DNA from 4 places in the Anaerobacillus sp. ABA4_114 genome. Region 2 is predicted to be linked to each of the others. Evidence: riboswitches for the same ligand, from Rfam matches in the RefSeq annotation. Region 2 holds a riboswitch; each other region holds the start of a gene.
The links. Region 2 has a riboswitch for S-adenosylmethionine ahead of ACXAEY_RS20330 (LLM class flavin-dependent oxidoreductase). Riboswitches for the same ligand answer to the same signal wherever they lie in the genome.

Region 1 (7,217 bases), 1.8 Mb from region 2:
TGCTTCCCCGATCGAGTCGATGAGTAATATTCCTTTATCCGTTGCTGAAACCTGGTTTTTTACGACTTCGATATATTTTCGATCTTTCAGCATCGTTATTATGCCGGCACGGGTGGCTTCCGTCCCAAGCCCTTCTGTGTCTTTAAGCACTTTTTCTAACGATTCATCTTCAAGATGTTTTCCTGCTGTTTTCATCATCGTAATGAGCTGACCCTCTGTAAATCGTTTCGGAGGCTGCGTTTTGCCCTCTACTACATCCATGGATAATACAGTCCCTGCCTGCCCTTTGTCGATTTGAGGTAGAACTTCGTCTTTTTGCGTTGAATTTATGACCTTATGCCATCCTTCTTGAACTTTCACTTGTCCCTTAGATACAAATTCTGCACGATCATCTACTAAAGTTATTAATGTCGTATAATCGACGATTGCGACATCTTCATGTGCAGCGAGTAAGCTTCTTGCGATAAGGTCATAGATTTTTGACTCCTCACCAGATAGCTTTTCTAGTTTAGGAACCTGCTCCGTTGGAATGATCGCGTAGTGATCACTCACTTTTGAGGCATTCACATATCGCTTATCGTTCATGATGGATTGTTTTGCTAATGGAAAAAACTCTTTATATGCGTCTTGCTTCTGGAGTTTAGAGAGAATTGACGGAAATTCTGCAGCTTCCTCTGTCGTTACAAAACTTGAATCACTTCGCGGGTACGATATCATCCCTTTTGTGTAAAGTTTCTGTGCGATATCGAGTGTTTTTTTCGGTGAGAACTTATACTTCTTGTTCGCTGCAGATTGGAGTGACGATAACTGAAATAGATAAGGAGGTTTATATTGTTTCCTTTCTTTTTTTACATCACTGGCCAGGCATGGTTTATTGAGACAAAAAGAGGCGATCGCATTAGCCATCTCCGGAGTATCGATTCTCGTCTTATCTTCTTTTATCCACTTTCCGACTACCTTTTGACCATTGTAATTGAATGTCCCTTTAACTTCCCAAAACGGTTCAGATTTGAAGTTTGCGATCTCTTTTTCACGCTTAACAACTAAAGCTAAAGTTGGCGTTTGAACTCTTCCAGCTGAAAAGACATCCTGGATTCCTTTCTGTTTAAATAAAAGCGTGTATGCCCTCGATGCGTTGATTCCGACGACCCAGTCTGCGCAAGAACGTGCATAAGCTTCGAAATACAAGTTCCGTGTATCACTTTCACTCCGTAAAGTTCTAAACCCTTCTTTAACAGCTTTTTCCGTTAAAGATGATATCCATAGTCGCTTCATCGGTTTTTTGCAGCGAACCTGATTCAAGATCGTCCTCACGATCAACTCACCTTCGCGACCGGCATCACCTGCATGAATAATGGATCCTACGTCTTTCCTATGTACGATGTCTTTTATGACATTGAATTGCTTCCATTTACTTTTTGTAACTTGATATTGAAATTGCTCTGGAATCATCGGTAAAGTCTGTAACGACCATTTCTTCCATTCTGACTTATAGGTTTCAGGAGGGACTAATTCGCAGAGATGTCCTACTGCCCACGTTACATAAGCACCACCCGGAAAATCAGGTGTAGGTTTAATGTAGATGTATCCTTGTTTTTTTTCAGAGGGATAAGGAGCGGCTAATCTTGAGCCTTGGTCTGGCTTTTCCGCAATAATACATACTGCTTCCAATCTAAACATCCCTTCTTCTTCATGAAATCTTTCCTTATCTCAGTATAGCTTACCACGTAATCGTTGTGGGCATAAAAAAACTGCTGGAACGCCAGCAGCATTTTTAACACCAGCCTAAATCACAATCGAACACGAATTGTTTAATGTCTTCTGGTTCTTTTTCTAAAACATAGATGCGGTGATCTTCAACAACATATGAAGCATCTACTTGATAAACAGCTGTTTTGATATTGAGTTCACCAATTTTCACTTTATTTCTATAAAGATCGATGTTACCTTTATTAAGTTTTCCTGTAACAAAACTTGTGACCTCAATTCTTTTCATCCCATATCCCTCTTTTCTAATAAATATGACCTTAAACAAAAGTCGTCTTTGATATAATGAAGAAATGATACGAGAAAGGGAGGGTAACGTTGGAACAACAGCATGACTTCGAAAGACGCAGCACGGTACATAACAAACGAAATAAAATAGGAGTTTTTCTTTCTAAATTAAAAGTTCATATCAACACCTTTATTAGTCGAACGTGGAAAGGAGCATCCTACGGTGCATTGTTCATGACGATGTTCCTCATCTTTTCGATAGGTTTTGATTTCCATACTGGACTCGGTAAAGGAATCGATATACTCATCTTCTCCCTCCTTAGTGTTTTAGGTACGTTTGCCACTTTCTTTATCGTGAGACTCATAATGAGGTTTATCATCAAACTACCGGTGTTCTTTCTATCCGCTGCAATCGTTTCGGTTGGAGTGATCATTTATACTCTCGATCAATTTAAAGCTTTTGAAAATATCCTTCCACTTGCTTATTTTCTTGCTGGTGCTGGCCTACTCATCGGTGGATTATTTGGTTATCCACTGGTCCATGGATTTAAGAGACCTTCTTCTATTTTTATGCTCGCGCTCGGCACACTAATAACTGGAATGTTCTTCTACTGGCTTTTCACTCCAGGAATTGTTGAAGAACGGTTAGATGTTCAGCAGAAATCTTTTTCACCAGTAAGTGAAAATCCGTCTCTAACAGGACCTTACAATATTAAGACGTTTACATATGGAAGCGGAACTGATAAACACAGAGATGTGTTTAGAGAGAACGTCGATATTGAAACATCCTCTGTTAATGGGTCAGCACTAATTGGAGAATGGTCTTCAATACGTGAATGGTTTTGGGGGTTTTCTGATACGAACCTTCCACTAAACGGCAGAGTATGGATGCCTGACGATAAAGGGAAATTCCCTCTCGTCTTAATCGTCCATGGCAATCATAAAATGGAAGAATTCTCAGATGAAGGGTATAGCTATTTAGGAGAACTGCTTGCAAGTAGAGGGTTCATAACTGTCTCTGTAGACGAGAATTTTTTGAATTCATCATGGTCAGGTGGATTAGGGGGCGATATTAACGGAAGAGCATGGCTTCTCCTCGAACATCTAAAAGAAATTGAGAAGCTTTCTGAAGAAGAGGGAACGCCATTTTATAAGAAAGTGGACTTTGAAAGAATTGCATTGACTGGTCATTCAAGAGGAGGTCAGGCTGCAATTTTAGCTGCGAAGTTCAATCGCTTAGATCGCTATCCAAATAACGCCTACAAGTCGTTTGACTATCAATACAATATACAAAGCGTTATTGCGATCGCTCCGACTGATTATCATACGTTAGCTGATCGAAAAATTGAATTGAACGATGTAAATTACTTAATTCTGCATGGATCATATGATAGTGACCTGTCTGAATTTGAGGGAGATCGACAATTCAATGGCATCGAGTTAACAGGTAGTGAAGATGTGATCAAGTCTGCACTCTACATCGACCGAGCTAACCATGGTCAGTTTAATACAACTTGGGGTGATAACGATACTTACTTTCCATTCACTCTTTTATTGAACAAACAGCCTTTGATCAGCGGAGAGGAACAGAGGCAGATTGCAAAAACATACGTTTCTGGATTTTTAGAAGCTACCTTGAATAACGACAACTCCTACCGACCTATGCTGGAAGATTACCGCTATGCGTTAGATTGGCTCCCTTCAACAACGTACATTAGTAAATATGAAGATACTTCTTATCATATTTTTAGTACATTCGAAGAGGATGTTGACGTCAACACAGCTTCGACCCCTTATATTGAATTGCAAGGAAACGGCCTATTGCAATGGTATGAAGGTGAATTAGACTATAGAAGAAATAAAGTGAGAGATAATCACGGCGTCTACCTTAAATGGAATCACGACTACTCTAGGAATGGTTCATACAAGCTTTCGTTTACCAAAGCGTTAGAAGATCCTTACGCGTTTAAGAAAGATAGCTCCTTAACGTTTGCAGCGGCGAATGTATCTGAAGTAGAAGAAGTTTTTGTGGATTTCACAATAACAGCCACATCTGAAAACGGGGAATCTGCTAGTGTCAAATTGAGCGATGTGATGAGTATGCATCCTGTGCTACCGATTCAGCACACAAAAACGAAGTTCTATGAAGAAGCGCGATTCGGAGCCCTTACAGAACCGGTCCTTCAAACGTTCAACATACCGATGAGTACATTTATTGAACAAAACAACACGTTTGAACCAGATACCCTTACCTCCATAACATTTCAATTTGATCAATCAGAAAGAGGAAAAATATTCTTAGATCACATTGGCGTTAACCGATAATAAAATATAAGAGGCTTCCCACAAAGGGAAAGCCTCTTTTTTAAATTATGAAATTTTACAAGAAGACTGTCCACGCTTTGCTAAGTAGCTCTGATGGTACTCCTCTGCTTTATAAAAATTCGCTGCAGGAACAATTTGAGTTACGATTGGCTTCTTAAAACGTTTTGCTTCAGTAAGCTCGTTCAGTGCAAGTTCTGCTGAAGTCTTTTGCGAATCTGAGTTATAAAAAATAGCGGAACGATACCTAGTACCAACATCTTCACCCTGACGGTTCAAAGATGTGGGATTATGATTATCAAAGAAAACTTGGAGCAGTTCCTCATACGTAATAATCGCTGGATTATATTCGATAAGCACCGCTTCAGCATGACCAGTAAGTTCTTTATAGACTTCTTCATAAGAAGGATCGATCGTACTTCCACCTGTAAATCCTACTGAAGTAGACACGACACCGTTCAGCTGCTGAAATAGTGCTTCTACTCCCCAAAAACATCCTGCTGCAAATACCGCTTTTTCCATTCTTTCCACTCCATTTCTCCAAGTGTTGTTGCTATTTTGAACAGCTTTCTCTGTATATACCTTCTCGAGCTCACTCAGAGTTAACATGTAAAGCTGTTTGCCTTGTTCCTTATAGATACCTTTTCCTAGAAGATGGTTGATTATCATTTGTTTTTTGTCTGACGTTTTCTGCAATTCCATTCACTCCTTGAAGTAGTTTGTATGATGAGGAGTGCATATAAAAAACCCTCATCTGCCCGAACAGAAGAGGGTTTGGATTTACCGATCGCCTCTTCTTATTTTCCGACTTTCGCCGCAGGAATTGGCACGGTGCTCCCGTATAACATTTATAGGAATCCGTTGCCGAGGTATCAAAGGGCCAGTCCCTCCACCTCTCTGAATAAGAAGATCCTTGAAAAGGATTATTAAGTTAATGACAATATTAAAGGTTGTAACAGTAGGTGTCAATAGAAAAGCTTGCATTAGTGTGCTAAACGAACAAAGAAATTAAAAAATATCCGATTGCTGATACGCTAGCACCGATCAGTGCAGGTTTTAGCTTAAAGGAAGCATAAGCCATCGTGTTCAACTTAAGTATCTTTGCTATTGTATTCGTATTATCGCTAAGTGGTGACGAAAAAGCACCGAACGTTCCACTAGCAAACACAGCACCGATTACGAGTGGCAATGAAGTTCCTGTGGTAGCACCGAGAGAGACTCCTAAAGGCATAAGAATTCCCCAAGTCCCCCATGAAGAGCCAATGAAGTATGAAATGAATGCCCCCACCAGGAATAACACCGGTGGCACGAATAATGCAGGAATCCAGTTTAAGTTCTTCGTTACAAACTGAGAAAATCCTAATGCTTCAGCAGAAGAAGCAAGTCCCCAAACGATCGTTAGTAATACGATGACAGACATCATATCATTACCGCCTTCAATAAAGAACGTGACAAGGTTTTTTAATGAGAACCTCTGAAATAAATAAAATAGAAACGTTAACAAAACGGTTGTAATTAGAGCGAAGACCATCGCATCTAATACATCTGCTTCGATGAATGCCTGTACTGGGCTTTTGAACCCTTTCTCATACCCACTCCAATATGTGATTAAAAGCGTTAGGAAAATTACTCCTCCTAGTGGCAGCAAAAGGTTCATAGGTTTTGCCGGAAGATCTTTTGAAACAACAGGATGACAATCTTCCCATTTGTCATCGATTTCTTTCTCCATATTCCCTGCATCAGTAGCCGGGATCTTCGTATGATGAAAGAAACTTAAATAAAATCCGATGATAAGAATCGATATTGAGAAAAAATTGTACGGAATGCTTTGCAAAAACAATCTGTAGCCATCTCCCTCAAGACCCTGTCCCCTTAAAGAAAGGTCGACTACAGAGGACATATAGCCAACGAACGCAGTCGCAATCGGCATTAGAACAATTACTGGAGTTGCTGTGGTTTCAATCACAAAGCCAAGTTCCTGAGGGGTCATCTTCACTTTCTTCAAGAGTGCTTTCATAATCGGGGCAACCGTAACGATGCGAAAGCTCGGAGCACTAAACGTCCCGAGCGTTGATAACCATGTTAAAAATAACGCTCCCTTTTTCGAAGTGATTTTTCCAGAAGCGAATCGAACGAAGCCTTTTATTCCACCAGTATATTTCATCATTCCGATGAGACCAGTAAACATGTACAAAAAGATGATGATTTTAATGTTGCTCTCATCTTTTAAACCACTCATAATAAATTGATAAAATTGCTCGAGTCCTTTTATAGGTTGAGGCTTATGTATAAACGAAGCTGTTAGTAACCCTGCTGTTAATCCAGGTATAACGAGTTTCGTCTTCATCGCTACGAGAATAACGACCAAGAACGGTACGATCGAAAGCCAATCCATTTTTCACTCCCCCTTTCCGGTTAGTTTGTGCTCGGAAAAGGGTGCTATACAAAAAGCCGGAGTAAATTCTCCGGCTACGATTGACGAAGCAAATTTGTTTTTTTGAGTTGCGCGATCGAAGACGCGCCAATTCCAAACATAGCAGTTTGTAGTTCGAACTGAATTCGTCTCAGCTGGTCTAATAGCGCTTCTTCACTGTCGTCTACTGCGCTATGAAGAAGTGCTCGGCCAAACCCTGCAAGATCAGCCCCCAAGGCAATACTTTTGGCGGCATCAACACCGTTTTTAAGACCTCCACTTGCAATGATCGGCGCTTGTGGGAGTTCATTTCGAACTTCGATCAAACATTCAGCGGTAGCGTTCCCCCAACTTTGAAACGCTTCAGCTGCTTGTTCTCTCATACTCTGATGTGAACGATAGCTCTCGACCTGAATCCATGATGTTCCACCTGCACCAGCTACATCAATAAAGCCTACTCCGCTTTCTACCAACCGCCTTGCAGTAT
Region 2 (7,217 bases):
TCGAACATCATTTCTCTTTGATTAAAGACGGAGACTCCCGTTAGATCAGATGGCAGTAGATCCGGGGTGAACTGAATACGATTAAAACCCGCCCCCACCGACTTCGCGAGTGCTCGCACCATCATCGTCTTTCCTACACCTGGAACATCTTCAAGAAGGACATGGCTGCCTGCTAGTAGTGCAACAAGACTTAGTTCCGTAACCTCCCTTTTTCCTACCATGACATTTTCGATATTTTCTATGACTTTTTTCACAGATGGTTGGTACGTATCGTACTGGTACTCTGAGCTCATGAACGATTCCTCCATTAACCTTTTACAAGGTAGTTGTATTCGATATAGGTATCTTTACCTATTAAACATAATGTCTAAGTACTCATATCCTTATTGTAACAAAAATAGGAAACAACACGTTAGTAAGTTACTATGTTTTCACACAATTACAAAAAATAAAGGGGGTACTCATTTCATAGTGCATTCGTTTCACTTAACTTGTGAAAGGGAATTCTAATAAAGGTAAATCTACACTGTGAAGGGGGATGTTTATGTCTGTTGTACTGAAAAGAATCTATGAAGAAGACCAGCCAGGCGGCTATCGTGTATTGGTCGATCGAGTCTGGCCGAGAGGGATATCGAAAGAAGATGCGAACCTCGATGAGTGGATGAAGGATATCGCACCTAGCTCTTCACTACGGAAGTGGTTCAACCATGACCCTAATAAGTTCGAATCGTTCAAAGCATCCTACCGGAAAGAAATAACGGAAAGCTCAGAAGCTACATCTAACCTTTCTAATTTGAAAGAATTAGCTTCTGACAGAAGAGTAGTATTGCTTTATGGTGCAAAAGACAAAGAGAACAACCATGCCGTTGTGTTGAAGGACATGATTGAAGAGTAGCTCCCGGAAGCTAAAGCAAAATGCGAAAAGGCTACGGTCATTCCGTAGCCTTCAGTCCTTTCTTATTCTACCTACGTTTTAATCAGTCTTTTTTAAACCACTCAGGCTGATGAAAGCCCTGAAACTCTTCTTCTATGACTTTTCGAAATTCATCAGATTTTACTGCTTCTTCAATATCCTTCACATACTGCGCATCTTTATCTGCCGTATTCACAACGACCTGATTGATGATGTTCTCAGGCAGCTTATCTTTTACAATCGCATCGTTTAGATCCATTCCTGCCGCGATTGCAAAGTTACCGTTCACTGCAGATACATCGACTGAATCGAGCGTTCTTGGAAGCTGTGCTGCTTCAACAGGCTTAAAGACAAGGTCTTTCGGGTTCTTCGTGATGTCTTTTACTGAAGCTTTTAGAGGATCAACATCGTCATCAAATTCGATGACGCCATTATCACGTAGAACTGTTAGACCACGTGCAAGGTTCGTTGGATCATTAGCGATTGCTACCGTACTCCCCTTTTCGATCTCATCTAGTGAATCATACTTGTTCGAGTAGATTCCGATCGGAGCAGTGGGCACTCTGATCACACCGCTTAAGTCCATATTGTTTTCTTTCGCAAATGCCTTCATATATACTTCATGCTGATACAAGTTGGCATCGATCGACCCGCTTTTTAAGGCTAGGTTCGGCTGAACATAATCATTAAATTCCTTGATCGTAACCGAGTACCCTTTTTCCTCAAGATAAGGTTTCACACCCTTTTCTAGCATATCGCTATACGGAATCGTTCCTCCGAGTATCAATTCTTTCTTTTCTAACTTGCTCGCTTCACTACTCTTGTCCCCACATGCCGATAAAACCCCGACTACTAGTAAGAGAATGATCATCAAGACCGTATTTTTCTTCATATAAAAGCCTCCATCCATTATTTCTTATCTACTGTTTTCGCAATAAAATCACCAAAGTACTGTACGAGCTGAACGATGACGATCAATAGAATGACGGTCGTGAACATGACCGTATCATCATAACGGTAGTATCCGTAGCGAATCGCAAGATCCCCGATTCCTCCACCGCCGATCGTTCCCGCCATCGCCGAGTAGCCGATCAAACTGATCGCCGTTATTGTGAGCCCTGTGATCAATCCAGGCTTCGCCTCTGGCAGGACGATGTGTTTAATAATCATCCACGGTGAAGCACCCGCGGCTACGGCTGCTTCAATCACACCTTTGTCGATCTCACGAGCAGCCGATTCTACGATTCTTGCATAAAACGGAATCGCAGCAACGGAGAGGGAAACAGAAGCTGCCATAGGTCCAATCGTTGTTCCCAACAAAAGGCTCGTTACCGGAAGCAAGAATACGAGCAAGATGATGAAGGGAACGGAACGAATCAAGTTGATAATGATGCCGACCGCTTGCTTCACATATTTATTTTCTAAAAACAACCCTCGATCTGTGATAAATAGGATGACCCCTAACGGGAGACCAATGAAAACGGCAAACAACAAAGCGATTCCAACCATAATCAACGTTTCAAAAAATGCGACGTTCAGTTCAGGCAAGAGCTCGATAATGTGGTCCATCGTTGATCACCTCCACGTTGTTTACTCGCTTCTCTAAGTAAGCGATCGCTCGAGACACTTCAGCATCCTCTCCACTCACATCCATGATGAACACACCGAGCGGCGTTTCCTGGATGTATTCGACTTTTCCATGCAAAATGTTGCCTTTCACATTAAACCTCTGCAGCATATCGGAAACGACCGAATCCGTTGCTAGATCGCGGAGAAACATGAGCTTCACTAGCTTCCCTTGTACATGTTCGATCAACGAATCAGGAAGATGGAACTCTAGTACGTTCTGAATGAACGTTTTTGTTAATGCATCTTTCGGATTTGAAAAAATATCGAACGTCGTGCCCGACTCCACGACTCTTCCCTCACGCATGACCGCACAGCGATGACAGATCTCCTTCACCACTTCCATTTCATGCGTGATAATGACGATCGTAATCCCAAGTTTTTGATTGATGTCTTTCAGCAATGAAAGAATGGATTTTGTCGTGTTAGGATCTAGCGCTGACGTCGCCTCGTCACACAGCAACACCTTCGGATCATTTGCTAAAGCCCGCGCGATACTCACCCTTTGCTTCTGACCACCGCTCAACTGTGACGGGTATTTCCCCTTCTGATCAGAAAGGTCGACTACGCTCAATAAATGATCGACCTTTTCACCGATCTGCTTTTTACTAACTCCGGCAGCGAGAAGGGCAAATGCGACGTTCTCATAGACTGTTTTTGAAGCAACCAAATAGAATCCTTGAAAAATCATTCCGATCGATTGCCTTGCTTTTCGAAGCTCTTTATTCGATAGCGATAGCAAGTCGATTCCGTCAACGTGAACGGACCCTGTCGTTGGCCTTTCCAAAGCATTAATAAACCGTAAGAGCGTACTTTTACCCGCTCCGCTATACCCAACGATTCCGTAGATCTCTCCCTTTTCTACACGAAGAGAAACGTTATCGACAGCAACGATCTTGTCCTTCTTTCCATACTCTTTCGTAATCTCTCTTAGTTCGATCATTGCACGACTTCCTTACGATAAGCATAGTTTTTTCCTGGATGGTCGTCTGGCAGTCTTGCGTCTTTGTTGAAGAGCTTTTCACGCAGCGTACCTTCTTGATAATCCTTTTTATAAAGACCACGCTTCTGTAGTTCTGGTACGACTAATTCTACGAAAGCTTCCAAGTCTCCAGGCGTTACGAGGTGGTTCAAATTAAATCCGTCTACTCCTGAAGCTTCGAATTGAAATTGAATCGCATCCGCTACATCAGAAGGGTTACCAACGATCACGCTGTTGCGGTCGATCGATTCAAAGCGATTCAACACCTCTCTTACCGTCAGCTTTTTCGGCGCATCCTTCGTCAACGTTGCCGCTTTATACTGTCCACCTTCTGTTGATTTCTTATATTCAAACGGCTCATCAAGGTCCATCTCTTCAAACTCTGCTACATCATAGCCACTCGCACCGTATTGAGCCTTTGCTGCATCAGCACTCCATAGCTTGTTGTACGCCTCAAACTTCGCCTCCGCTTCCTCTGTCGTTTCACCTACGATCACACTTAAAAACGAGAAAATTTTCACGTGATCCGGATTTCTTCCATGCTTGACGGCACGCTCACGAATATCATCGGCATAGTAGTGGATTCGCTCAGGAGTCGGTCCTCCGACAAACACGCACTCCGCATGCTTTGATGCGAATTCTCGCCCTTTCTCTGATGTCCCAGCTTGATAGATCACAGGCGTTCGCTGTGGAGACGGTTCACTAAGATGCGGTCCTTCAACACTGAAATAGTGACCTTCATGATTGATTTCATGAACTTTGTCGGGCTCAACAAGCGTATCAGCTACTCGATCTTCAACCACAGCACCATCCTCCCAGCTGCTTTCCCACAATTTGTAGGACACGTCCATATACTCATGAGCGATATCATAACGCTCATCATGACGAATCATCTTCTCAAGTCCGAAGTTGCGTGCCGCATTCGGTAAATAAGAGGTAACGACGTTCCAGGCAACTCGCCCTTTTGTTAGATGATCGAGCGTCGAAAATCTGCGCGCATTTCCAAAAGGTGCTTCGTACGTCGTGCTGACCGTAACAGCGAAGGAAAGGTGCTCGGTCACACTCGCCATCGCAGGGACAAGAAGTGCGGGATCATTGATTGGCACTTGCAATCCATCACGGATTGAAGGATCCTTACTCTTTTGGTACACATCATAAACACCAAGAACATCTGCAAAGAAGACCGCATCGAACTTCCCTTTCTCTAATGTCTTAGCAAGGTCGATCCAGTAGTCTAAGTCTTTGTATCTCTGATGACGCTGACTTTCTGGATGCTTCCATAGCCCATGTGAATTGTGCATCGAACTGTTCATGTCGAACGCATTCAAAATGATTTGTTTACTCATCTCTTTGAACCTCCACTCTTTTTTGAAACATAAAAAGGCCTCTTCATAAGAAAAGAAGAGGCCGTGAAAAAGCAACTGTCTTTTCTTATCCTTCAAGCATCGCTTGCTGGAATTGGCACAGTACTCAACCGAGTCTGTTGCCGAGGCTTCAAAGGGCCAGTCCCTCCACCTCTCTTGATAAGAAAGTTTGTTTTATTGAATTTAACGATGAATATACAGCACCGATCGATTCCCTGTCAACAAAAAAATCAAAAAATTATTTCTTTTCTAATTACTTGTTGACATTGCGTTTATTTGTCCGTATTCTATTCTTTAACGCACTACCGCATGCATTTATCTAGAGTCAGGGGAGGAATCTGGTCCAACGATCCTGCAGCAACCGCTTATCTTAAGCAAGGTGCTCATTCCAGCAGACTTTTTGTCTGAAAGATGAAGCTTGTATGGTTCGAATGTTAATGAGCCTAAGTCTACTTTCAGCTGAAAGTAGACTTTTTTTGTATAGAGAAAAAGGAGGATACCGATGCCATTTGCAACTGAAAAGCAGCCTGATTTGAAGGAAGAACTCACTGAACTCGTTGAACTTTTTAAAAGTAGATCTGCAAAATATGATGAAGAAGAAAGGTTTCCTTACGAGAACTTCGAAGATTTAAAGGCGAGGAACTTTTTATCACTCACTGTACCAAAAGAATATGGAGGCTCCGGTCTTAACTTGTACGAGTTCTTGAAAGTTCAAGAACAGCTCGCATCAGGTGATGGTCCGACGGCACTGTCCCTCGGCTGGCAGCTTGGAGTCATCTTAGAAATCGCTGAATCGCGAGCCTGGGATGAAGCGGTTTTCGAAAAAGTGTGCCACTTGATCGTAAACGAAAAAGCACTACTCAACCTTGCGCAAACTGAAAAAGCAACCGGCAGCCCTTCACGCGGCGGGATTCCTCAAACGACTGCTACAAAAACGCCGGAGGGCTGGATCATCAATGGACGAAAATCCTTTACGTCGATGGCCGTGGCGCTTGATTACTCCATCGTCACAGCTGACGTTGATCAAACCGGTAAGAAAGGGTTTGTCCTGATTGATCATAAGCTTGAAGGCGTACAAATTGAGGAAACGTGGGACAGTATCTCCATGAAAGGGACAAAGAGTGATGATCTCGTGCTACATAACGTCCACGTTAAACCTGAGGATCTATTGGTAATTGAGGAGAACCACAAAGCCTCTCCGAAAGGATGGTACCTGCAGATTCCAGCCGTTTACCTTGGCATCGCCTCTTCAGCCATGGACTACACGGTCGAATTCGCCTCCTCCTTCTCCCCTTCAACACTTCCTGGTCCGATCAAAGACGTGCCAGAAGTAAGGAGAAAGATCGGCGAGATGCAGTTAGAGCTATTCAACGCGCGAGAAGTTCTTTATGCTGTCGCAAAGAGATGGAGTGAAAACCCTGAAGAGCGTCCGCATATGGGAGCGGACTTAGCAGCAGTGAAGCATATCGTAACAAATAGTGCGAACCGAGTCGTAGATTTAGCGATGCGCGTGGTCGGTGCTAGAAGCCTGTCTGCCAGCAACCCATTACAGCGCCATTTCCGAAACGTACGAGCAGGGCTTCATAACCCGCCGACAGACGATGCAATCGTGTATAGTCTTGCGAAAAGCGTGTTTGCTGACTGAGTATGTGTAAGAAAATTGTGATGACACTAGTTTAGGAGAGTGAAAACAATGAGCAATGTTGTACTTATTTACGGAGGAAACTCCCTTCAATCGAGACTAAAAGGAATCAAGGACTATGCAGAAAGTTATTTAAAGGAGCAGTCGATCTCCTATGAATCAATCAATGTAATCGACTTACCCGCTACCGATTTAATTACCGCTAACTTTAGCAGCGCTGCGATTTTGGAAGCGAATGAAAAAGTAGAAAAAGCAGATGCCGTTATTATTTTATCGCCTGTTTATAAAGCTGCTTATACAGGGATATTGAAGACGTACCTCGATCTTCTTCCTCAAAAAGGATTGAAAGGAAAAGCCGTTCTTCCATTGATGATCGGTGGATCGTTCGGGCATCTCCTTGCGATCGATTATGCGCTTAAGCCTGTACTCTCTTCTCTTGGAGCGACGAATCTCCTTAGCGGTGCGTATGTGATCGACCAGCATGTTCAGCGTGGTGAGGGGAATGAGTTTATTTTGGATGAAGAGGCGAAGGAGCGGTTGAAGGGGAATTTGGAGACGTTGGTGGAGGAGTTGGCATAATAGGTAAGAAGCCTCAAATATTGAAAAAGCCCTCTCTCTGAGCAGGGCTTTTTCAATCTAGCTATTAACGTTTAACTATTCAGATTGGTAAACGACATTTCCTGTACTTCT
Region 3 (7,217 bases), 2.3 Mb from region 2:
CTGCAGCGAAGCCGCATCCTCATTGTTGATAATAAGGAACTCGTATTTGCTGGTTACGAAGAAACAGGCTGGCAAGCGATTCATACGAGCTCTCGTCCCCTAGTGACGTTCTTTACTGAGTTCTTCTATCATGATGTAGCTTTGACTGAAATCACTCGCAAATTCGGAGCATTAATGATGGAGGATGAGGATATTAAAAACGTCCTGTTAAAATTACGATACTGAGGAAATGAAAAAAAAGCATGCCGCACCAGGCATGCTTTTCTCTCCTTCATCACTCTATGCTTTTACTTCTAGTGTCTTCTCTATTTCTTCTCTTAAAATAGCCATTCCCTCTGGACTCAATATGATGTTTCCATTGCCAAAGTACTTATTCTCATTTAAGACTTCTCCAGTAATCATACACGCCATCTCCGGTTGGTACTTTTTTAAAACAATTCGATCTTCACTCGTAAAGATCTCCATTGGGTCTTTCACCTGGATATCAAGTGTGCGGCGCAGTTCTTTTGGAATGACGATACGGCCCAGTTCATCAATTTTTCTAACGACACCTGTGCTCTTCATGCTTATCACTCCTTCTTTTTAGCGAACGAAAACGTTCTTTATTTAATTTTAATAGTTTACTTGTCTACTAGCAAGCAAAAATGCTAATTTTTTTATAATTTTCCAAAATTATTCTAATTGCTTCTAACTATTGATACCCGCTTAGATCAAAAAAAAACCGCCCGGTTAAACCGGACGGAAAAAAGGGGGAATTTTTAAGCTAGTTTATAGTTACCCCCTTATAATCAAAACTAAACCACTTTTTTAAAATTAATTTTTTCCCATTGAAAACCCCTCAAACAAGCGCCCTCCATACGGTGACATCTGATCATCTACGAACTTGATCACATCGCCCTTTCTTCCGGTTTTGAAATAATTATCAAAAACCTCTTCAAATTCACTAGCTAGCTCACTATCAAATTGTTTGAGCGCTCTCATAATCCATTTCGAAGAACCTGTCCAGTGGTTATTCATTCTAAGGATAAACTCATGCAGCTGCTCTAAGAGTGCTAGAGCGCAGCACAATTCTTCTCCCCTCTCTGTTGCACCAATAAAATCTTCTAGCACATCTGTCAAAAAATATCGCTTCAAACGAATTGTATCTTCATCCCAACTTTTAGGCCCCGCCTCTAAAATTCGCTTCGCTTCTTCTTTTAATTCTTTACAGCTTCCTTCATCAATCAGAATGATTCCTTCTGCAACCATTCGAGGCATCGAAGGTTTACCACGCTCACAGTCGCTATTATAAAAGGATTGATAGGTATTAAAATTATGTACGTATAATTCTACCGGCCACTTTTTGTAATATAAGTTTTCCCTGTAAGAATTCGTAACCGATGGATCGAAAACAACAAGATCAAGATCTGACGTTTTCGTACCTTCTCCTCTAACAATACTTCCAGCTAAAAGTGCTACATTACAGTGAGGAAAGTGACTCTTTACAAGTTCCTTCGCATCACGTTTGGCAAGCTCTAATCGTTTCATGGTCTTCCCCTCGGCTTTTTATTTTATTTTACATTGAGAAGACGAAGAATCATACCTTCCACATTGATTAACATTTTGATACACTCTTATAGTACAAGATGAAGAAGAGTTGAATACACGTTTGGTCGTAAGCACAGACTTACTATACAAATGTTATTAACAGGAGGCACTATGCTAACTTTTGAAGAAAAGCTACACATTATAGAATCTACTTTCCCTGAATTAACGCGTAAAGATGTATCGATGGGAAGAGTTAACTTTCATTTTGAAGAAAGTGTTATGGATAAAAAGAACGTCGTCTATCATCTGCACCCGAATGGGAACGGATTTGTCTATGGCGAGCTACTTGAAGAGTACCCAGTAGACGATAGAGGAATGGTGAACATTCGTGACTTCTCAAGTAATGATCTTCGAAAAATAATCGGAGAAGCGATTCACTCTCTTTCTGTTTTGCCAGGAGAAGATATTGAAGAAGAAATCTGGATGAACGAAGAAGATCAAACGCTGCACCTCGCGTATGAGCCTGAGCTAGAGCTTTGGAATGTGTATGCCGGTGACATGCTTGATGGCACTTTCCCTTCTTATAACGAAGCGATCCAGTACCTTGATGAAGAAGGCTTCATCCGTCAATAAAAATACCCCCAGCAACCTTTTGTTGCTGGGGGTATTTTCTATCTGAAGCGATTCAGATAAAATAACATTAACGATAGTATAACAAGAAGGAATGAGTGTTCTAGCGTATGAGCGTTTTTCTCTTGAATTAGCAGGGATTGCAGGTTGATGTGAAGAAGCGAATGTTAATCGTACTTTTGCTCTTCGGTGTTTTAACCATACTTGTTCACAGGCTTGATTTGTTGTCAATTTTGTTTTAGAAAACAGGATTACATAGAGGCTTTTGTCTCGAATCAACACAAATCTTTTATTCTCCACAATGCGCCCCCTTAAATTACCAATCGGGGCGAATAATGTAAGTTGATAAGATAAAATGTTATAATATTCTTACTACTACATCCACCTTATTCTCAACACCCGTATCAATAAGAGATCAAAGATTAAGCTCAAAATCGATTCAGGGGGTATTAGATGAGAAAAATACAACAAACGACAATTAATTCTGTTGTAAAATACGGACAAACAAAACTACCAAAGTCCGCCAATACAGAATGTCCAGAGTGCGGAAACACCGCTTCTTTTCATTTGAAATTCGATTACCAGATCAACCAAACGGTCTTTTCAACCTTTTCAAGATGTTCGGTATGTAAAGAATCCATACTCTTTGTATTGATTAAAACGTCTACAAGCGATCAAGGTGAAGAAGTAGAGCTCTTTGTTCACCAAACTTCTTTCACTAGAGAACCTCTTGGAAGATTGGTTGGCACTGCGAGGCTGCCAGATGACCTCGAGCGGGTCTATCGTTCAGCAGTTAACGTACATAATATGAAAGACTGGACTGCTACAGCCGTTATGGCAAACCGCGTTTTAGAGAGCATCACTAGAAGCTTTTTAGCTGAAAATGAACTTTCTCAACCTCTATCAAAACAGCTCGAAAGCCTGGCCAAACAAGTTGATCTTGAAGAGCCAATCGTACGGCTCGGGCAGCTGTTAGGAAAAGGAAGTAACCTCCACAACCTTTTATGCCTTGAAAATTCTGCAAGTGAAGAAACAGCTAATTTAATTATTGATTTATTGGACTCATTGATTGAATTTCTTTATATATTGCCTCAAAAAATTGTAAACCTACAAAAGCAGATCGAAGAATAAACAAAACCAGGCCGTCATTTTGACAGGCCTGGTTGTTTCGTTATTCTACTGCTTCTTCTTTTCGAAATGAAGGATAATTGATGGTAATTGCCACAATACCAGCGACCGCTGTAAGAATTGGATAGATTGAATATGGTATGAGTGCTAAAGGCGAGATCGAAGCTAGTCCAGCCGCTGCTAACAACTGTGCGCCGTATGGCAGCATGCCCTGAACACTTCCAGAAAATATATCAAGAATACTTGCGGACTTTCGAGCATCAACTTGATACTCTTCTGATATGTTCTTCGCGAGTGGTCCACCCATTATGATTGATATCGTGTTATTTGCCGTTGATAAGTCTAAAACCGTAGCGAGCCCAGCGATACCAAACTCTGCCCCTCTTCTCGATCTCACTCGATGAAGAATTTTATCGAGAACGTACTGAACGCCTCCATTATATCGGATAACCTCGATCATCCCACCAATAATCAATGCGATCATGGCGAGATCTTCCATCCCTTTGATGCCATCCGTTACCGTAGAAACGAGCCCACTTAAACCAAACGTCCCGTTAAATAAGCCCACAGCACCTGCGAACAATGTCCCACTAACGAGTACGATCAGTACATTCACGCCTGCAATCGCTGCGATCAATACGCCAAGGTATGGGAGTACTGTGATAAAATCAAATGATTTACCTCCACTTACTGTCGCGCTTTCCCCTACCGTTAAGAATCCATATATAATGGCAGTAATAATTGCAGCCGGTAAAACGATGAAAAAGTTCACTTTGAACTTATCTTTCATTTTCGTGTTTTGCGTCCGAACAGCTGCAATCGTCGTATCCGAAATCATCGAGAGGTTATCTCCAAACATCGCTCCTCCGATGACCGCTGACAATGTCAAAGCTACAGGAATCCCTGATTGCTCTGCAATTCCAATTCCAATCGGAGCCAGTGCTACGATCGTTCCCATCGACGTCCCCATCGATATCGAAATAAAGCATCCGATTAAAAATAAACCAACAACGAGAAGGCTTGCTGGTAATATTGAGATGCCGAGATTCACAATCGAATCTACTGCACCTATCTTCTTGGCTGTTTCAGCGAATGCTCCCGCTAATAAAAAAACAAGAATCATTAAGATGATATTGGAGTTCCCTGCTCCTCTACAAAACACCTCGACCTTTGTCATGAAGCTTTCTTTCCTATTCATCGCAAGTGCAACGCCTGCAGCGATCAGTGAAGCAAGCACAACAGGCATGCTATAAAAATCTTTTGTTACAACTGCCGTTCCAATAAAAAGTAAAATAAATATACCGAGTGGAAGCAGCGCAAAGCCGTTCCCTTTTATGTCTTTGTCCATGATGTTTCTCCTTGTTCGTAAAGTTTGTAGCAATCAAAAAAGCCCACTTCAAGAGAAGAGGGCTTTCACTCTTATCTCTCAAGATCTCTCTTGCTGGAAGCAGCACCTTTCTGACATATCAGAGGTTGCTGAAGCTTCTCAGGGCCAGTTCCCTCCACTTCTCTTGATAAGAACTATTCGATTTAGTGTTATGAAGTTTATCACGCATTATTCTTTTTCGTCAAGAAAAAAGTCGAATCGTGTCGCTCTTCGACTTATGCCTGAATAAATTTCTGAATGTCTCTTAAAATCGAACGAGGCTGCTCTTCCGGAAGAAGATGACCCGTCTTTTCGTATACGATCAGCTCTGAATTCGGCAGATCTTCTGCCAACCGCTTTCCAATTTGAAGCGGTACAACTCGATCATGCTCCCCCCATATCAGTAAACTCGGCGTATGAATTCTTCTCAATTCTTCTTGTGATAAATCCCCTTCACGATCTCGAATCATTCGTACGAGAGAACGGAAAATCCCTTCATGAAAGAAAGGCTGAACATACCCATCCACCATCTCTTCATCGATTAAATTCGGATCGTAAACGCAGTTCACCAAATTCCCTTTTGCTCCTTTTCGCGAAAGCCAGCGCTTTAAATACATTGAGAAAAAGGGCAAATAAGAGGAATACACTAAACTCTGCCTCGCTTTTTCAAGGTAGCCTGAACTACTGAGCAAAATGTTTTTCTTAACTAGGTCTTCATCGATACTTGCGGCTCTTAATGCCACTTGCCCTCCCATCGAATGACCGATCATAACGGTTTCGTCAATACTTAGCCGCTCGAGTAGTTCGATCACGACTTCCGCAAAGTTTTGATAAGAATGAACAAACCGACTCGATTTTTCACTTCTTCCAAACGGCGGGAGATCCACGGCTACAATCGTGTAATGCTTTGAAAGCAAGGGAATCAACCGTCGATAACTAAAAGTCGAAGATAAAAACCCATGCAGTAATGTTAGTACAGGACGGTCGGACGTCACTTCGTTCTCATGATATTCATAGTGAATATCGATTCCTTTTATGTTTTCCTTATAATGTTTGAGACTCTCTACAGATAGCATCTGACAGTTCACTCCGTATACTAGTTTGTACGTATTTTACCCCTTTTCGCTGAGGAAAAACGTCTTCAGTTGTGGAGAGTGTTACCATCTTAGTCGCCTTCACCGATATGCACGAGGCTTGCAAACGGAATGTTCTGCCTCTTCTCATCTAGGTCAACAATTCGCAATTCTTTATTGAGCTGGTCGATATAATGAACATATCCTGTCAACACATTCTTCGTACCGTTCTTGAAGTAGTGAAATGTAAGCGGCTGGTGAAAGGCCATCGCTTCGCAAATGGTGTCGTTCATCTCCTCCATCTTCTGCTCATCAAGCTCAGGCTGTTCTCTTCTCCGATCTTCTTCTTTCCATTCTCTTAACTCTTTAACATGCTCTGGTAACATCATCGATGTCCATTTGATATTTCCTCGGTCACGAATCATCTTATCAACCCCTTTCTATGCTTTGTGACCTCCGACAAGCTTACTTCGATGCAATGCTGTACCGGCTTTCGTATAGGAAACAGCGCGAAGCAGAGAATCGGATCCGTATTTCTCCCGTATCGAATCCATTACGTATCCAAGGTCTCGTTGCTTCGGCCGTTTCATATTGAAAAGGTCGAGCTGCACTTCCTCGTCATCACAAATATTTGAAAGAGCGATTGAAATTTTCCGAACCGTTTGCCCTCTATAAAATTCCTGAAAAAGCTGCAAGCACACGTTATAGATTTCAAGTGTGATGGAAGTGGGGCTATCGATGCTTTTCGACCTGTGAAAACCACCGCCTCCTTCGTCTTTACTATAGCCGATCCCGAGGCTGATCGTACGCCCCGCTTTCCCGGCTCTCCTCGCACGCCTCGCTACTTCTTCACTCATTTCCAAAATAACGTGTTTGATTTCTTTTTGTTCGTGATAATCCCGCAGTAGAATCTGACTTTTACCAAAGCTAATCTGTCCCTGCATAATCGGAGCTCCAATGTCGGAAAGGTCTACTCCCCATGCATGGTGATAGAGCTGATTACCCATCACTCCGAATTTTTGTTCAAGAAGATGTAGCGGGTATTTTGCGAGCTGCTCAACATTCATAATTCCCATCCGATTTAAAGTGCGCTCGAGACGCGGACCGATCCCCCACATCTTACTTAGAGGCGAAATGGACCAGAGCTTCTCAGGAATATCCTCATACGTCCATTCAGCAACGCCATACTTCTTGGCCTCTAAATCCAGACAAAGCTTCGCCATCAGCATATTAGGACCTATACCGATCGCACATGGTAAACCGAACGTTTCACTGATTTCTTTCCTGATTTTATTAGCCGTCTCAAAGCGTCCTCCCCAAAGACGCTCAGTCCCGTCGATTTGAAGAAAAGATTCATCCACGCTGTACGTATGGATACACTCTTTTGGAACATACCGATGAAATAACCTTGTGATCTCCATCGATTGCTTCAAATAGGATGACATTCTTGCATTCACGATATGAATACGGGGATCATCAGGAATTTCAAAAAG
Region 4 (7,217 bases), 3.1 Mb from region 2:
AAGGAAAGACACTATAAAAAGGGGATGAATACGATGAATGATCAGTCTCGTCCTATGGAAAAGATCGACGTTACAAGCAGAGTCCATGGTAAGCTTGATCAAAGTTCGATGAACTTGTATTTGAACAAGGAAAAAATTGGTCGTATACTCTTCACGAATCAAGGCAATCAGTATGAGTTTGCCGAGGGCTTTGAGTTTGACCAAGATAAGATTTTTCAGTATCAGCGAGCAATGGAGAAAAACGGAAAGTACGTCGAAGACTGTGACCTCGGATGGTGTTAGAAAAAAACCGGCCCAAAAGGGCCGGCTTTTTTATGCTTTGTTTTTTCGAATATATTTTATCGTAGTTAATAATCCATCTGCTGAAGGACGGCCGAATGGACTGGATTGTAGATATTGCGCCATCAATTTTCCTTCATCATCGATAATAAAAATAGCAGGCTCACCATGCTCGCCATGATCTTCATAAGGATCTTCTTCAGTATGCATGAATACTCCAAAGGAATCGATCGCTGCACGTTCATGATCTTGTAGCACTGGAAAATCAAGACCATGTTTTTTCTTCATGCTTCGAAGTGAATCTAACTCGTCACTTGCGATTGCGATTACGTGTACATCTAAATCGTCAAAAGATGAGATGTTTTCTTGTAACTCTTCCATTTGCTCGTTACATACTGGGCACCATTGGCCTCTAAAGAACACGAGCATATGCCATCTCTTATTGTCTTCCTCTAAATGTTTGTCTAGTTGAAAAAGTCCTCCCTCAGTATCAACGAGAGAAAATGTTGGTACACTCTGACCTAAAGATAATTTAGCCACTATACTCACTCCTATATCAATGTCTTATGTATGGGTTTCCACCTTCCTGTTCTCTTAAAACCTCTTGAGATGGTTTAACGTGCTCAAAGGTGAGGGAAAATAAAATATGGAAAAGAAAAAGAACCTTTGGAGGGAAAAATTATGACTTTGTCGAATCAAGAACTACAGGGATTTAAAAAAACCCTTCTCATCCAGAAAAAGGAAATATTAGAGAGAGGTGCAGCCGAGCATAATGAGAGTAATGGACTGGCTGAAGAAACGGGGGACTTAACTTCATATGACAATCATTTTGCAGACCTTGCAACAGAATTGGATGAACGAGAAAAAGAGATTACCATCGAGGATGCTGCGCGAGAACGATTAGAATTAATCAATACTGCCCTTGATCGCATCCGTGAAGGAAATTATGGGATTTGTGTCGATACTGGAGAAGAAATTGAAAAAGAACGTCTAGAAGCGATCCCATATGCGATACGAACGAAGGAAGCGCAAGATCGACTTGAAGATCGTAAAGAAGGAAATAGAACAGATACTGAAGCTACTTTTGCTACAGGTAGCGAAAGAGAAGATGACCGATTACGAACTGTAGATGATCTAGAAGAAGAACACGGAAATTCAACAAATGTTCCGTCATTAGAAGAAGAGCGTTCTAACGATTAGATTCAATAAGATTACTTTATAGAAAGTGAAACGATATGCCTTCTTATCCATATACTATAGTAAACGCAGTAGAGACGACAGCTTGAATGGAGAGTTGCGCCATGCATGATAAAGTGATTATTGTAGAAGGTAAGACGGATAGAGATCAGCTTCTTAGAATCTTAGATGAGCCTGTGGATATTATCTGTACGTACGGTACGATTAGCTTCGATCGACTCGAAGAATTAAGTGAAGAGCTGGTTGAAAAGGATGTATACGTGCTCGTCGATGCAGACGATGCAGGGGAAAAGCTTCGAAAACAATTGAAGCAGGAAATCCCTCACGCTGAACATTTGTATATTACGATGTTGCATCGTGAGGTGGCAGAAACACCATTAAATTATTTAAAACGTATTTTGCGAGCAGCAAAATTTAAAGTGATGACGGTATAAATACGATAGGGCTATTTCCCGAAGAGGGAGGAGTTCCCTCTTCGGTTTATAAATGAAGGAGTCTACAGATATGATAGAATTAGACAAAGAGGTTGAGATTGAAAGAGCCCAACAAGAATCACTTTCGGTGCTCTTTTTTTATACGCCTTTTTGTTCAACGTGCAAAATTGCCGAAAGAATGTTGAGCATTGCTAGTGAAGCTAATGGAATGAAGGAGCAAACGTATAAAGTGAACTTAAACTACTTTCCTGATTTAGCGGAAAAGCTAACGATTCAAAGTGTCCCAGCACTTACGATTTTTGAGAATGGACAAGCGAAAGAAACGATCTTTGCATTTGAATCAGTCGTCCGCCTTAATACTTTACTCCTAAAATACAAGAAGCGTTAAATTTATTTGATGAATTTTGACCAAAGGCACCATAAGTTTCTCAAAGCAAAAAGCGTGTCTCAGCAGGCATCTAGCAGTGTAGAAATTTGTTGAAAATTGTGCAATATTAATAATGATAAATTAATATAACAGACAGTAAAGAAACAGTAACATTGTCATTAAATTGTATTTTCGTTGCAGCTGATTGAGTGGTATAAATGAATAGAGAGTCGCCATTCGATTTTGTCGTATGGGGGCGAATTTTATTTTGCATTCTTTTTAATATTCAAATAACAAACATCTAAGAAGGAACCTAATAAGCGATCAATTTAAATTGACTGCAAGATGAGAGGTGTATGACATGACAACCATTTCAATCAGCACAAGAATAGGAAAATATAAAAGTAAAAATGACAATGTTACATTAGAAGATAAAATCGATCGTATCCAAAACGGCGATGAGTTTCTACGCAATAAGCTACTAGAAGATTATCAACCATTTATTAAGAAAATAACGTCAAAAGTCTGCAATCGATACATTAATCAGATGATGGACGAATTTAGTATCGGATTATCTGCTTTCAATGAAGCGATGGATCAGTATCAAAGAGGTCAGGGAAGCCGTTTCCTTACATTCGCAGATATGGTTATCCGTCGTAGGGTAATCGATTATATCCGTAAAGAAGCACGTCAAAATAAGTATATCTATCTCGAACCAGAAGAAGTGGATGAAGAAGGTAGATTAGAAGATAGTTTTGCTGAGCAGAAAGCAGCTCTTGACGTATATGAGATGGACAAGCAGCGAGAAGTTAGAATGTACGAAATTGAAGAATACGAGCAACTCCTGCAAAGGTTCAGTATTACGTTTAAGGTATTGAGTAAGAATTGCCCGAAGCATATCGATGCGAGGGATAATGCCAAAATGATAGCAAAACTTATTGCAGAGGATTCTACTCTTTCAAGCTATCTTCTCGAAAAGAAACAGCTGCCTATAAAAGATTTGCTGTCTCTTGTCTCATGCAGTCGGAAAACGATTGAACGTAATCGAAAGTATATAATAGCAGTTGCATTAATTTATCTAGGAGGTTTTAATGCGCTGAAATCTTATATACAGTAACAGAATGAGGGGGCCAGGGGATGAAAAACGGGGTTATTATGGAGATACGAGGCAGAAAAGCCGTAGTCCTGACACCCGAAGGTGAATTTACAACAATTTTTCTTAAACGAAATCATAACTTATCAATTGGCTCTGAAATTAAACTAGCAAAGAAACCTGAGAAAAATAAAAAAGGTTTCTTTATCCCCTCTATGCCTACGATGGCAGGAATGGCAACGATCATCATGTTGTTTGTTATCGTTGCAAGTGTGATTCCTGTTCCGAAAAATGATGCAGTTGCTGCATATGTTAGCTTTGATATCAATCCGAGTATCGAAGTAGGTGTTAATTCTGACCTGGAAGTAGTACAGTATCAGGCTTGGAATTCAGACGGCGAAGGGCTGAGTTTAGACCAGGATACAAAAAATATGCCACTTGCTGAGTTTGCAAATGTACTAATTTCTAAACTTGAAGAGAATGGCTTTTTAACTGATCAGGGAAAGCTGCTTATCGTAGCGAGTAATGTTGAAGAAAACAGTCGTTATCAGAAGGTGAAAAGTAAGCTTGAAGAAACGATTAATGGTTTGAAAAACAATGAGGTCCTTACAAAACAGGCTGTTGCAATCACTACGATTTTACATGCGGATCATCATACCCGTAAGATGGCAGTTGAGAAGGGTGTGTCTCCTGGAAAGTATATAACTTATCTGGCTGCACAAGATCGTGGAGTAACGATTTCTCTTGAAGATGCCCGCGACCTTTCTATTAAGAAATTAGATTCGCTCGAAAATCGCGCAACTGCATCAGAGGGTAATACAGAACCTATTGAAGACAGGTACGAGCTAGATAATAAAATTACTCAGCTTAATGATAAATCAAATAAAACGGTTGACAGCTCAGAGAATAAAAAAGGACAGAGTAACCAAAATTCTGAAGCAGTGGTAAAAGAAGAAAAAGATCCGATCGGTCAACTATCAAATAAGAACGAAAAGTCTTCATCTCAACCAACTGGAAATAACGATTCTGGTCGTGTGGATAAAGACTCTGAACAAAATGAGAACAACAACGAGAAAAATAGTGGATCCTCAAAAAATGATAAACAAAATGATGATAAAGAAGTCAGAGAAGATAAAGATAACAGAAAAGACAAAGACGATCTAGAAGATAGAGAAGATGATGAGGACGAAGAAGACGAAGAAGATGAAGAAGACGAGCGTGAAGACAATCGCTCAAAAGAAGACAATGATGATTAAGTAAGTGAACAGTGAGATTGACAGTTCGCCACGAATAACTTAGATTAACGCCATTATTTTATATTATTTTTAACAAAGCTAGGGAAATTTCCCTAGCTTTGTTTTAGTTATAACTTCATTCAAAGCATGATTGAGGGGAGGACTTTAACGATATCCAGGAAAGATGCCCTGTCCCCGAATGTTTGTACAACTTCGTGGTTCCTGTCTAGAAGGACAGTCGTTGGTACACCAGTGCACCCATAGTTATCGTACGTATCTCTACCATTATCTTTTAATTCTGGAAAAGGCAGATCGTTCTTGATAGCAAAATCTTTGCCTGCCTCTTCTGTTCTTTCACGTCCAGTCACATTTATTGTTAAGAATGCAAGTTTGTTTAAGTCTGCATGTTCATAAAATTGTTCTTTCATAGGTAGGTCCTTCATACAATCAGGACACCATGAAGCCCAAAACGTAAGCATAACCGGCTTCCCTTCATAGTCGGTTAATGAATACTTTTGATCACCTCTGACCTCTTGTAAAGAAAACGTAGGGGCTTTCACAAAAAGTCTCCTTTCGCATATAGATTTATGGTAACCTTATCAAAATTCTGGTTCTAATCAAAATATTTGATGCGTAGAGTGGATTTGTATAAACTTTCAGAAAATGTTTGACACTAATGCATTGCCTTGCTAAAATAATACTCAATCAAAGTAATTGAATATTCGTTCTTATCTAGAGAGGCGGAGGGACTGGCCCTATGAAGCCCGGCAACCGTCAAACCATTTGGTTTGAAAAGGTGCCAATTCCTGCAGGTATAATGCCTGGAAGATAAGCGGAGCTGATTTCTATAATCCAGCCTCTCTGTCTTTCAGAGAGGCTTTTTTATATTCAATGAGCGTGATGGGAGTGATCGGAGTTGAGAAGAGAGACGGTATACGAGGACCAACGGATATCCATTGGCTCGTTCGTTCTCGAATCAGGAAAAGAACTTGACGAGGTTGAACTTGCATATGAACGAGTAGGACCGAAGGAAGCACCAGTCATTCTAGTCTGTCATGCACTAACGGGCAATCAGTATACGGTTGGAAGGAAACAAGATGGTTGGTGGGAAGGTCTGATTGGTCACGGTAAGTATGTAGATACCTCTGAATTTCAAGTAATCACATTCAACGTATTAGGCGGTTGTAATGGTTCGACCGGACCATTATCTCGTAATCCGTTTACAAACCAACCGTATCAGGCGGATTTTCCATTCATAAGTGTGAGGGATATGGTTCATTCTCAAAAGCGAGCACTTGAAGCACTCGGTATCGATCGACTTCATGCCGTGATCGGTGGGTCGCTTGGAGGCATGCAGGTGCTTGAGTGGGGAATTCTCTACCCTGATGCGATGGAGCATCTTGTTCCATTAGCTGTGACACCATCTTTGAGTGCTTACGGAATTGCATATAATGCCATCTCAAGACATGCCATAACGACTGACCCTGAATGGAAGGGAGGGTATTATGATCAATCGCATCCTCCCGCATCGGGGTTAGCAACAGCACGTATGATCGGAATGATTTCATACCGAACAGATGAGATGTTTCAGAAGAAATTTGGAAGAAGGGTCATTGCAAAACCTGAAGATCACCATGAAGAGGCTCTTTACGACGTCGAATCTTACCTTCATTACCAGGGTAAAAAGCTAGTTGGTCGGTTTGATGCCAATAGCTATTTGTACTTATTAAAAGCAATGGATAACCATGATATTACCAGGGGAAGGGACGCACCGATTGAAGAAGTGAAGGCAAATGTTTTAGCAATTAGTTTTAAAGGTGATTTAATTTACCCTCCTAAAGATCTTGAAGCTTTATTTTCGCTTAAGGCGCGTTTTACGATCGTTGATACAAAGTATGGTCATGATGGATTCCTCGTTGAATTTGATAGATGGGGGCAATTGATTAAAGAACAATTACAAGAACCGTCAAAAATACAAAGGAGTGGATAAGAGATGGCAGAGAAGCGTTATAACCTAGAAACGATTGGCATCCATGGTGGTTTACAGGCAGATCCAGCTACAGGAGCGAGAGCACTACCGATCTATCAATCCAACGCGTACAAATTTAACAGCACGGAACATGCAGCTGATTTGTTTGGTTTAAAAGAAGAAGGGTTTATTTATTCTAGAATTGGTAATCCGACGGTAGGAACGCTTGAAGAACGGGTTGCGGAGCTTGAAGGCGGAATTGGAGCACTCGGTCTTGCAAGTGGTATGGCAGCTATTACAAACGCGATTTTAAATATTGCGAATAGCGGTGATGAAATTGTTTCTGCTTCTACTTTATATGGCGGGACATATAATCTTTTTTCAACGACGCTTCCTAAATACGGAATAAAAACCAACTTTGTTGATCCGAAAGATCCGGAATCGTTTAGAAGTGCGATTACTCCTAATACAAAAGCAATTTTTGCAGAAACGATTGGTAATCCAGGTCTTCACGTACTCGATATCGAGAAAGTGGCTGAAATTGCTCATGAAGCTGGCATTCCGCTTATCATCGACAATACCTTCGCAACACCATATTTATGTAGACCGATCGAGCATGGTGCTGATATTGTTATTCATTCTG

Region 1: linked by a shared signal. The riboswitch ahead of msrA (peptide-methionine (S)-S-oxide reductase MsrA) and the one ahead of ACXAEY_RS20330 (LLM class flavin-dependent oxidoreductase) in region 2 are both predicted to bind S-adenosylmethionine.
Region 3: linked by a shared signal. The riboswitch ahead of ACXAEY_RS08135 (Na+/H+ antiporter NhaC family protein) and the one ahead of ACXAEY_RS20330 (LLM class flavin-dependent oxidoreductase) in region 2 are both predicted to bind S-adenosylmethionine.
Region 4: linked by a shared signal. The riboswitch ahead of metX (homoserine O-acetyltransferase MetX) and the one ahead of ACXAEY_RS20330 (LLM class flavin-dependent oxidoreductase) in region 2 are both predicted to bind S-adenosylmethionine.

Annotation. Positions count from the first base shown of each region.
Region 1 is NZ_JBSWUM010000001.1:2,083,216-2,090,432, forward strand. It holds gene ACXAEY_RS10460 (DNA topoisomerase III) at 1-1,671, opposite strand, end outside; gene ACXAEY_RS10465 (DUF2553 family protein) at 1,775-1,996, opposite strand; gene ACXAEY_RS10470 (alpha/beta hydrolase family protein) at 2,086-4,320, shown strand; gene msrA (peptide-methionine (S)-S-oxide reductase MsrA) at 4,366-5,013, opposite strand; SAM riboswitch class I at 5,112-5,225, opposite strand; gene ACXAEY_RS10480 (Na+/H+ antiporter NhaC family protein) at 5,309-6,712, opposite strand; gene fni (type 2 isopentenyl-diphosphate Delta-isomerase) at 6,787-7,217, opposite strand, start outside.
Region 2 is NZ_JBSWUM010000001.1:3,926,868-3,934,084, forward strand. It holds gene ACXAEY_RS20305 (AAA family ATPase) at 1-293, opposite strand, end outside; gene ACXAEY_RS20310 (DUF488 domain-containing protein) at 545-895, shown strand; gene ACXAEY_RS20315 (MetQ/NlpA family ABC transporter substrate-binding protein) at 978-1,805, opposite strand; gene ACXAEY_RS20320 (methionine ABC transporter permease) at 1,823-2,482, opposite strand; gene ACXAEY_RS20325 (methionine ABC transporter ATP-binding protein) at 2,454-3,482, opposite strand; gene ACXAEY_RS20330 (LLM class flavin-dependent oxidoreductase) at 3,479-4,867, opposite strand; SAM riboswitch class I at 4,950-5,051, opposite strand; SAM riboswitch class I at 5,198-5,303, shown strand; gene ACXAEY_RS20335 (acyl-CoA dehydrogenase family protein) at 5,388-6,530, shown strand; gene ssuE (NADPH-dependent FMN reductase) at 6,579-7,106, shown strand; gene ACXAEY_RS20345 (M23 family metallopeptidase) at 7,182-7,217, opposite strand, start outside.
Region 3 is NZ_JBSWUM010000001.1:1,625,870-1,633,086, reverse strand. It holds gene ACXAEY_RS08160 (TrmB family transcriptional regulator) at 1-225, shown strand, start outside; gene ACXAEY_RS08155 (AbrB/MazE/SpoVT family DNA-binding domain-containing protein) at 280-564, opposite strand; gene ACXAEY_RS08150 (nucleotidyltransferase domain-containing protein) at 814-1,527, opposite strand; gene ACXAEY_RS08145 (hypothetical protein) at 1,699-2,160, shown strand; gene ACXAEY_RS08140 (hypothetical protein) at 2,611-3,288, shown strand; gene ACXAEY_RS08135 (Na+/H+ antiporter NhaC family protein) at 3,329-4,633, opposite strand; SAM riboswitch class I at 4,702-4,806, opposite strand; gene ACXAEY_RS08130 (alpha/beta fold hydrolase) at 4,888-5,727, opposite strand; gene ACXAEY_RS08125 (YolD-like family protein) at 5,817-6,149, opposite strand; gene ACXAEY_RS08120 (Y-family DNA polymerase) at 6,165-7,217, opposite strand, start outside.
Region 4 is NZ_JBSWUM010000001.1:855,494-862,710, forward strand. It holds gene ACXAEY_RS04175 (YusG family protein) at 34-282, shown strand; gene ACXAEY_RS04180 (peroxiredoxin family protein) at 313-819, opposite strand; gene ACXAEY_RS04185 (TraR/DksA C4-type zinc finger protein) at 961-1,479, shown strand; gene ACXAEY_RS04190 (toprim domain-containing protein) at 1,581-1,910, shown strand; gene ACXAEY_RS04195 (thioredoxin family protein) at 1,981-2,298, shown strand; gene sigI (RNA polymerase sigma-I factor) at 2,639-3,394, shown strand; gene ACXAEY_RS04205 (anti-sigma factor domain-containing protein) at 3,415-4,626, shown strand; gene ACXAEY_RS04210 (TlpA family protein disulfide reductase) at 4,746-5,165, opposite strand; SAM riboswitch class I at 5,331-5,440, shown strand; gene metX (homoserine O-acetyltransferase MetX) at 5,522-6,595, shown strand; gene ACXAEY_RS04220 (O-acetylhomoserine aminocarboxypropyltransferase/cysteine synthase family protein) at 6,599-7,217, shown strand, end outside.